2 regions of the Gordonia aquimaris genome follow, and region 2 is predicted to be linked to the other one. Evidence: predicted binding sites of a transcription regulator. Region 2 holds the regulator's gene; the other holds the start of a gene.
The links. The regulator LexA, encoded in region 2, represses DNA repair genes until DNA is damaged. The targets are predictions, from matches to a motif close to CGAACANNTGTTCG.
Positions count from the first base shown of each region.

Region 1: a site for LexA is predicted at 2,277-2,290, ahead of OSB52_RS04020 (HNH endonuclease signature motif containing protein). Genes of this name have one in related genera too.

Region 1 covers NZ_JAPKFM010000003.1:82,726-87,150, reverse strand. The annotation lists gene OSB52_RS04025 (sodium/solute symporter) at 1-817, shown strand, start outside; gene OSB52_RS04020 (HNH endonuclease signature motif containing protein) at 1,015-2,262, opposite strand; gene OSB52_RS04015 (DUF485 domain-containing protein) at 2,610-2,969, shown strand; gene OSB52_RS04010 (monocarboxylic acid transporter) at 2,966-4,425, shown strand, end outside.
Region 2 covers NZ_JAPKFM010000016.1:52,782-57,206, forward strand. The annotation lists gene OSB52_RS15270 (DeoR/GlpR family DNA-binding transcription regulator) at 1-509, opposite strand, end outside; gene OSB52_RS15275 (phosphoenolpyruvate--protein phosphotransferase) at 675-2,357, shown strand; gene lexA (transcriptional repressor LexA) at 2,377-3,153, opposite strand; gene OSB52_RS15285 (LysM peptidoglycan-binding domain-containing protein) at 3,716-4,003, shown strand; gene nrdR (transcriptional regulator NrdR) at 4,107-4,425, shown strand, end outside.

The DNA of each region.
Region 1 (4,425 bases), on a different contig from region 2:
GTCGCTGATCATCGCCACCTTTCTGGGGACAATGGGCTTGCCGCACGTGCTGGTGCGGTTCTACACCAACCCGGACGGGCGGTCATCGCGACGCACTGCGCTGGCGGTCATCGCGCTGCTGTCGCTGTTCTATCTGTTCCCGACCGTGTTGGGGGTCCTCGCACGCCTGTATGTACCGCAGTTGCTGATCACCGGTACGTCCGATGCCGCGGTGTTGTTGCTGCCCGCTGCCGCCGTCGGGGGGCTGGCCGGGCAGATCCTGGCGGCGTTGGTGGCCGCTGGTGCCATCGCGGCGTTCCTCGCTACCTCGTCGGGGTTGCTGGTCAGCGTCGCAGGCGCGTTGTCCACGGACGTGCTGCGCGGACGAGTGCGCGACTTCCGCATCGCCGCGCTCATCGGCGGTGTCATCCCGATCGGTCTCTCGCTGGCGGCGTCGTCGCTGGAGTTGTCGCGGACGGTCGGGCTGGTGTTCGCCGTCGCCGCATCGACGTTGTGCCCTCTTCTGGTGCTGGGCATCTGGTGGCGCGGCCTGACCGCGCCCGGCGCGGTTGCCGGGCTCATCGTCGGCGGCGTGAGTTCGGGTGCCGCGACCAGCCTTGCGATCGCCGGGGTGGTGAGCAACGACGTGCTCGGCGGTTGGCCCGCGGAGATCATCGGCTATCCGGCCGCGGTGACCGTGCCACTGGCGTTCGCGACGATGATCGGGGTGAGTCTCGCGACCCGTCGCCGAGTGCCCGACGATCTGGCACGGACCTTCGCCCGCATGCACGTGCCGGAGCGGTTGGGCATGGGGATCGAGCGCCTGCCGAGCGAGTAGGCGGTCGGCCGGCGTACAGTGTCGCGTACCGCGCACCACATGGGTTGTTGTGCAACCGATGTGGCCGTCGGGTACGCGACACCGTTGCGGCGCCGTTGGTTCACTCTATGGAGTTCTCAAGGGACGGTTGCGGTCCCGACCGGGATCGGGTGCGTGGGAAGACTTGGCTGCGTGACCTACTCGCCGGTCAGCGTGGCTCAGGCGGCGGCGGGTAGGTTGTCGAGGTTGAGGGTGCGTCGGTTGTAGGCCGGTATCGGCCGCCGGTGCGGGTCGACAGCGACGGGTGGGATGAGCCAGGGATGTCGGTCGTGGCCCATGATCACCTGCCACCCGTTGTGGTGGATGTCGGCATGACACGACGGGCACAGCAGACAGCCGTTGTCCAACACCGTGATTCCACCATCAGCCCAATGCACAATATGATGGCCTTGGCAGCGGGAGGCCGCCACGCCGCATTTGATGCAACACTGATCCCGCTTGTGCAACGCCTTACGCAGATACGCTGGGAACAGGCGTTTGTCTTTACTCATCTCCATCGGCACCGCCTCACCATCGACGATCGCGACCGTCGCGGTGGTGTCACAGGTCAGGGTGCGCAGCATGGCTTCGGAGATCGACCCCATGAACGGCAGTTCGGCCAGATCCGGGGTATCGGCGGGCACCGACACCAGCATCTGGTGACGGGGCGCCGAGGCCGCATCACCGCTGCGGGCAGCGATATCCAGCAACGCTTCGAGGGCGTCGGCATGCCGGCGCTCGGTGGAACGCGCATCCGGTGAGCCGTCGGGTTCAGGGCGCGGAGCCGCCAGCTCTTCCATCGCGGCCGAGAATTTTTCGCCGACTTCGGTGTTGAGGTCGGCGCGTACCTGCAGCCGCCCGTCACCATCGACATCGTGGACGAGCGCGTTGAGGTTGCGGTCCTCGGATGCCGGTAACCCACCGGTGTCGGCGGCGGCCTGGTTGCCCAGACGACGCGCACGTTTACCGATGTCGGCGGGGGTGGCGCCGGAAAAGAATTGGGCGAGAAGTTCGGTCACGATGTTTAGACGCGCCACATCGTCGAGCGGTTCCGCCGATCTTTTCCCGACATGATCGACCCCTTTACCCACCGCATCCACATGTTCGGCGGAGATCGCCCCATCGGCGGCATGCGCGCCCAGAGTGGGCAGCTGCGCACGGGCAGTGGCGATACGGATCAGACGGGACGCGACCGCCGGCGCGAGCCCCATCACGATCAACAGTTCACTGAGTTTGCGGCCGTGGTCGCGGGCCACACCCAGTCGGTCCAGATGGCCGACCACCGTCGCAGCGTGATGGTCGATCAGATTACGCAACGTGACCAGAGCGGTCATCGCATCAAACGCCGCACGCCCCGACATATCGTCGGCAAAGTGCAGGTCACGAACAGAATCAGTGATGGTGGTGAGATCCCCCGAAGCTCCCATGACTCCACTATGGTCGAACACCAGTTCGATGTCAAGGAGTTTCTTGAAAATAGTGCAGAAGATTTTTGAGCGGGTGGGGTGGTTTCGATATGCGGCGGGCTCGCAAGCTCGCACGCCGCTGCTCAACCAGCGAGGGGGCGGCGGGCTGAGGCACTCGCCTCATGCCCCCTGTGCGGCCGCGAGACTTGGCGAGGGGTTCCCCACCCAACCGCTCGTCGGCCGCCATCGACCGTCCGTCGCACAGTCTCACTACTTCGCCGTGTGACCCACAACACCCCATTCTGCTGTGACTTGCACCTCAATACGCTTGCCAGTCGAGAGTCATCACAGACATTCAGGAGGTAGGCGTGTCCACGATCGAACATCCGCCCGGCTCGGCGTCGCATTCGCCGACCGGCGAGCAGTGGCTGGAAGTCCAGGCCAGCCCGGAATTCCAAGACCTGCGGCATCGACTGCGCCGGTTCGTCTTTCCGCTGACGGCGTTCTTCCTGCTGTGGTACGCGCTCTATGTGCTGCTCGGGGCGTTCGCCACCGACTTCATGGGCACAAAGGTTTGGGGCGATATCAACATCGGCCTGATCCTGGGCCTGCTGCAATTTGTCACGACCTTCGTGATCACTGGGCTCTACGTACGGTTCGCCAACCGTGACCTCGACCCGCGGGCCACCGCTATCCGCGAGAAGATGGAAAGCGAGATCAGCGCATGACCACGATCAATCTGGCTGCGTCCGTCGGCAACCCGGTCGCCAACATCTCCATCTTCGTAGCGTTCGTCGCCGTCACCATGTACGTGGTGATCCGGGCGAGCAAGAACAACAAGTCCGCAGCTGACTTCTTCACTGGCGGCCGTGGCTTCTCCGGCCCACAGAACGGCATTGCCATTGCCGGCGACTATCTGTCGGCGGCCAGCTTCCTCGGCATCGCCGGCGCCATCGCCGTCTACGGCTACGATGGCTTCCTCTACTCCATCGGCTTCCTGGTCGCATGGCTCGTCGCCCTGCTGCTGGTGGCCGAATTGCTCCGCAACACCGGCAAATTCACCATGGCCGACGTGCTGAGCTTCCGACTGCGCCAGCGTCCGGTGCGGTTGGCCGCGGCCATCTCCACGCTGATGGTGTCGCTGTTCTATCTCCTCGCCCAGATGGCCGGCGCCGGCGGTCTGGTGGCGCTGCTGCTCGACATCGAGAGCCGCGTCGGCCAGTCGATCGTGATCGCCATCGTCGGTGCGCTGATGATCGTCTACGTCCTCATCGGCGGTATGAAGGGCACCACGTGGGTGCAGATCATCAAGGCCGTCCTGCTGATCACCGGTGCCGCGGTCATGACGTTCATCGTGTTGGCGAAGTTCGGTATGAACGTGTCCAGCATCCTCGGCTCTGCACAGGATGCGATCACCGGGTCGTCGGATGAGAAGGTCGCCGCCCGTGACGTTCTCGCCCCCGGCGCCCAATACGGCGGATCGCTCTCGTCGCAGATCAACTTCATCTCGCTGGCGATCGCCCTGGTGCTCGGTACCGCAGGTCTGCCGCACGTGCTGATGCGCTTCTACACAGTGCCGACGGCCAAGGAAGCACGCAGGTCGGTGGTGTGGGCCATCGCGCTGATCGGCGCGTTCTACCTGTTCACCCTGATTCTCGGCTACGGCGCCGCCGCCTTGGTCGGCCCGGACGAGATCATGAACGCCGCAGGCGGACAGAACTCGGCAGCACCGCTGCTGGCCTTCGAACTCGGTGGCGTGGTACTGCTCGGCATCATCTCGGCGGTGGCGTTCGCGACCATCCTCGCCGTGGTCGCCGGCCTGGCCATCACCGCGTCTGCGTCGTTCGCCCATGACATCTACGGCAGTGTCATCAAGCGCGGCCAGGCCAGCGAGGACGACCAGGTGAAGGTGTCGCGCTACACCGTTGTGGTGCTGGGCATCATGGCGATCATCCTCGGCATCCTGGCCAACGGTCAGAACATCGCCTTCCTGGTGGCCCTGGCGTTCGCCATCGCCGCAGCCGCGAACCTGCCGACGATCCTGTACTCGCTGTACTGGAAGCGGTTCAACACCCGCGGTGCGCTGTGGAGCATCTACGGCGGCCTGATCTCGACGATCGTGCTGATCATCTTCTCGCCGGCCGTTTCCGGATCGGCGACCGCGATGATTCCCGGCGCCGACTT
Region 2 (4,425 bases):
GTGATGCGCAGCCGTTCGAGTGCGGCGACGGTGTCGGCGCCGACCATCGCCTGGGTGAGTCCGCGGACTCGGCCGCCGAGCACATGCAGGGTCTCGGCGCCCTGTGCGGCCAGGGCGCCGGCGATGGGAATGCTGTGGGTCATCAACGTCAGTCGGCGGTCACGGGGGAGTGCGAGGGCGGCCTGGTAGGTGGTGGTGCCGGCGTCGATGAACACCGACCCGCCGTCGGGTGGGAGGAAGCGCGACGCGGCCGCACCGATCGCGAGCTTCTGGTCGGTGTGCGACATCAGGCGTTCGTCGATGCCCTGTTCGCCGACGACCGGCGTCGCGCCGGGACGTACGGCGCCACCATGGACGCGCTGGAGGTGTCCGTTGCGTTCCAGCACAGCGAGATCGCGGCGGACGGTCTCGCTCGTCACGTCGAACAACGAGGCCAAAGCGGTGACCGAGGCGCGGCCGTTGACCCGTACCTGGTTGGCGATCGCCTGCTGACGTTCTTCCGCGTACACGATGTCCTCGTCTGTTGATTTGATTGGCGTTGGATGTGGGTATATCTGTGTTTACGCCTGTTTATGTTGACAAGTCAAGGTTTTCTTGTAACTTGGATCACAACGGTGACCAGTGGATCGTGGCGGCACACCGTGGCCCAGCCCGTCGGACAAGTGAGGATCTCGGTGGAGCACACACACGTACTGAACGGAACGCCGGTCGTCGGCGGACACGCCTACGGGCCCGCGATCTGGCCGGGTGAGCGTCCGGTGTATGATCCGGCCGTCGCCGCCCCAGTCCTCGAGGACGAACGCGACGTGGAGATCAAGCGGTTCACCGACGCGGCGGCCGCGGTCGCGGGGAGGCTGCGGGAGCGGGCATCACACGCCTCGGGTGCCGCGGCGGAGGTGTTGTCGGCGACGGCGGGTCTCGCCGAGGACCGCGGGTGGACCGGCGCGGCCTCGAAACTCATCACGACAGGGACGCCAGCGCCGGCGGCAGCGGTCGCCGCGACCGACCAGTTCGCGGAGATGTTCACCAAGCTCGGCGGCCTCATGGCCGAGCGCGTCACGGATCTCAACGATGTCCGGGACCGCGTGGTCGCCGAACTACTGGGAGTCCCCGAACCCGGGGTTCCGGAACCCGCCGAACCGTCTGTGCTGTTGGCCGACGATCTTGCTCCGGCCGACACGGCGGGACTGGACCCGACAAAGGTCACCGCGCTGGTCACACGGCTGGGCGGCCCGACCAGTCACACCGCGATCATCGCGCGACAACTCGGGATTCCGTGTGTGGTGGCGGTATCCGGCCTCGGTGAGGTGGCCGCCGGGACGACGGTGCTGGTCGACGGTACCGCGGGCACCCTGGAGGTCGAGCCGGATCCCGACGACGCCGCCGCGCGCGTGGCCGAGAGCCGGCGGATGGCGGAATTGGTGGCGGCCTGGGCCGGACCGGGAGTGACCGCCGACGGGCGACCGATCGCGGTCCTCGCCAATGTCGCCGATGGCACGTCGGCCCGGTCGGCGACCTCCCACCCGGTAGAGGGTGTCGGCCTGTTCCGCACGGAGTTGGCGTTTCTCGACCGCGCGGACGAGCCCTCGGTGGAGGAGCAGACGCGGCTCTATCGCGAGGTGCTCGACGCCTTCGAGGGGCGCAAGGTGGTGATCCGGACCCTCGATGCGGGCTCCGACAAGCCGCTGAAGTTCGTCACGCAGATCGAGGAGACCAATCCGGCACTCGGCGTGCGTGGCAACCGGATCGTCGATGCTCATCCGGGCATCCGGGCGGCCCAGCTCGACGCGATCGCGGCAGCCGCCGACGGACATCAACCGACGCCGTGGGTGATGGCGCCGATGATCGCCTCGGCGACCGAGGCCGCGGAGTTCGCCGGGGAGGTACGCCGACGCGGACTGATCGCCGGTGTGATGATCGAGGTGCCGGCGGCAGCGATCCTCGCCGAATCGATCCTGGCGGAGGTCGACTTCGTGTCGATCGGAACCAACGACCTGACCCAGTACACGATGGCCGCCGACCGGATGTCGGCGGAGCTCGCCGCTCTCACCGATCCCTGGCAGCCCGCGGTGCTCACCCTTATCGCCGGCGTGGCGCGCGCCGGTCAGGCCGCCGACAAACCCGTCGGGGTCTGCGGCGAGGCGGCAGCCGATCCGTTGCTCGCGTGTGTGCTGGTCGGACTCGGGGTCACGTCCCTGTCGACTGCGCCCGCGGCCTCGGCCGCGGTCGGCGCCAGGCTCGCGGAGGTGACCGTCGAGCAATGTCGTGCGGCCGCCGAGGCTGCCCTGGCGACGGCCGAACCCGCCGCGGCGCGTGCTGCTGCGACTGCGGTGCTGGCCGGCGCAGTGGTCGGCTGAGCGGCCGGCCCGCTCGGGTTCAGACCCGACGCATCACGGTGACGACCTTGCCGAGAATGGCTGCGTCATCGCCCGAGATCGGGTCGAACAGATCGTTGTGCGGCATCAGCCAGACGTGGCCGTCCTTGCGCTTGAAGGTCTTGACCGTGGCCTCGCCGTCGATCATCGCTGCCACGATGTCGCCGTTGTCGGCGACACTCTGCTGGCGTACGACCACCCAGTCGCCGTCGCAGATCGCCGCGTCGATCATCGACTCGCCGACCACGCGGAGCAGGAACAGTGAGCCCTCACCGACGAGTTCGCGGGGCAGCGGGAACACGTCCTCGACGGCTTCCTCGGCGAGAATGGGTCCACCCGCCGCGATCCGGCCGAGGACCGGTACGAACGTCGGGGTGGGCAACTGCGCGCCATCGCCGGATGCGGCCGTACCGCCCGGTGGGATGTGCTGGTCGCCGTCTTGGATGTTGACCGCGCGTGGGCGGTTGTGGTCGCGCTTGAGTAGACCTTTGCGTTCCAGGGTCCGCAGCTGGTGGGCCACCGACGACGTCGAGGTGAGGCCGACGGCATCGCCGATCTCCCGGATGCTCGGCGGATATCCGCGCTCGCGGACCGAGGCGCGGATGTACTCGAGCACGCCTCGCTGACGAGGGGTCAGGCTAGCCTCGACGACTTCCGGATCGGCGACCGCGCTATCCGACGCCTCCGTATCGGCTCCGGTCGGCGCCTGCGCCTCGGGTTTCGGCTTGCTGCTGATCCCGCGGGACGCGCCGCGCCGCCCGCCGGCTTTGTCGCTCATCGGTCGAGTCCTTCCTGTCGCCGAAACCGGCAGTGGCCGATTACGGGTTGCCGGTCTGGATCGAAAAACTGCTGGTCTGTTCGGGGAGACTGCTCGGCTGGTTCGGAGCTGCTGTTCAGGGCCCATCCACGCACGTCACCATGTCGCCGACAGTAGCCGAACATTTTGACATGTTCAAACATGTGTTCGACGTGTGTCGAGACATTGTCGGACCCACGTGCTACAAATCGAACATGCGTTCTCTCGAACACATGAGCGACGTGCGTTCGAGAGGCGCCCGAGGTTCGATCCGACTCGTTCCCAGGAGGACACGATGAGCACAGCGACCCTTCATCGGCAGACGCAGTACGCACCGGCTGCGTCCCCGATGCACCCGGCATCCGGGCGCCCTGCAGACGTCCCGACGCGCGACAGAGTCCCGGCCGGGCATGTCTCCCGACCGCGGCGGCGGGGGCGATATGACTCCACTGGGCCCACGAGGCGTCGACCGGGCGGGTCCGGTGCCCCCGCGGCACGGGTGTCGGGGACGAGTTGTGCGTCGCCGGGAGTCGACCGTAGGTTCGTGCGTCGACGCGCGACGGCCGCAGCCGTGGTGCTCGGTGGGGCGCTCGCGGTGCTGGTGTGGGCGGTCGCCATCGTCGGCTCCAACTATGCCGCGTCGGTGCAACCGAGCCCTACCGGGACCGAGGTGGTCCACGTGCGGCAGGGTGATTCGTTGAGCTCCATCGCCGATCGCATCGCGCCGGATGTGCCACGCCAGGCCGTCATCGAGCAGATCGTCGAACGCAACAAACTCGCCGGCTCCGGCCTGCGGGTGGGGCAGGCTTTGATCGCACCCGCATACAGCTGAGGGCCTGACGGTATCCTCGATGGCACAGGGTCCGGCCGGGAACCGGCACGGCGTGACGGGTGACCGGTACGCCGGTGTGTCCAGAGACGTGCGTGAGGATGACATGCGCTGCCCGTTTTGCAAGAACGAAGACACCAAGGTCATCGACTCGCGTGTCGCCGACGAGGGGCAGGCGATCCGACGGCGCCGTTCGTGTGCGGAGTGCGGTCGCCGATTCTCGACCGTCGAGAGTGCCGTGCTGTCGGTCGCCAAACGCAACGGGGTCACCGAGCCGTTCAGTCGGGAGAAGGTGATGCGCGGGGTTCGTCGGGCCTGCCAGGGCCGAGACGTCGCCGAGGACGCGCTCGCCAAGTTGGCCCAGCAGGTCGAGGATGCGGTCCGCGCATCGGGATCGGCCGAGATTCCCAGCAATGAGGTGGGGT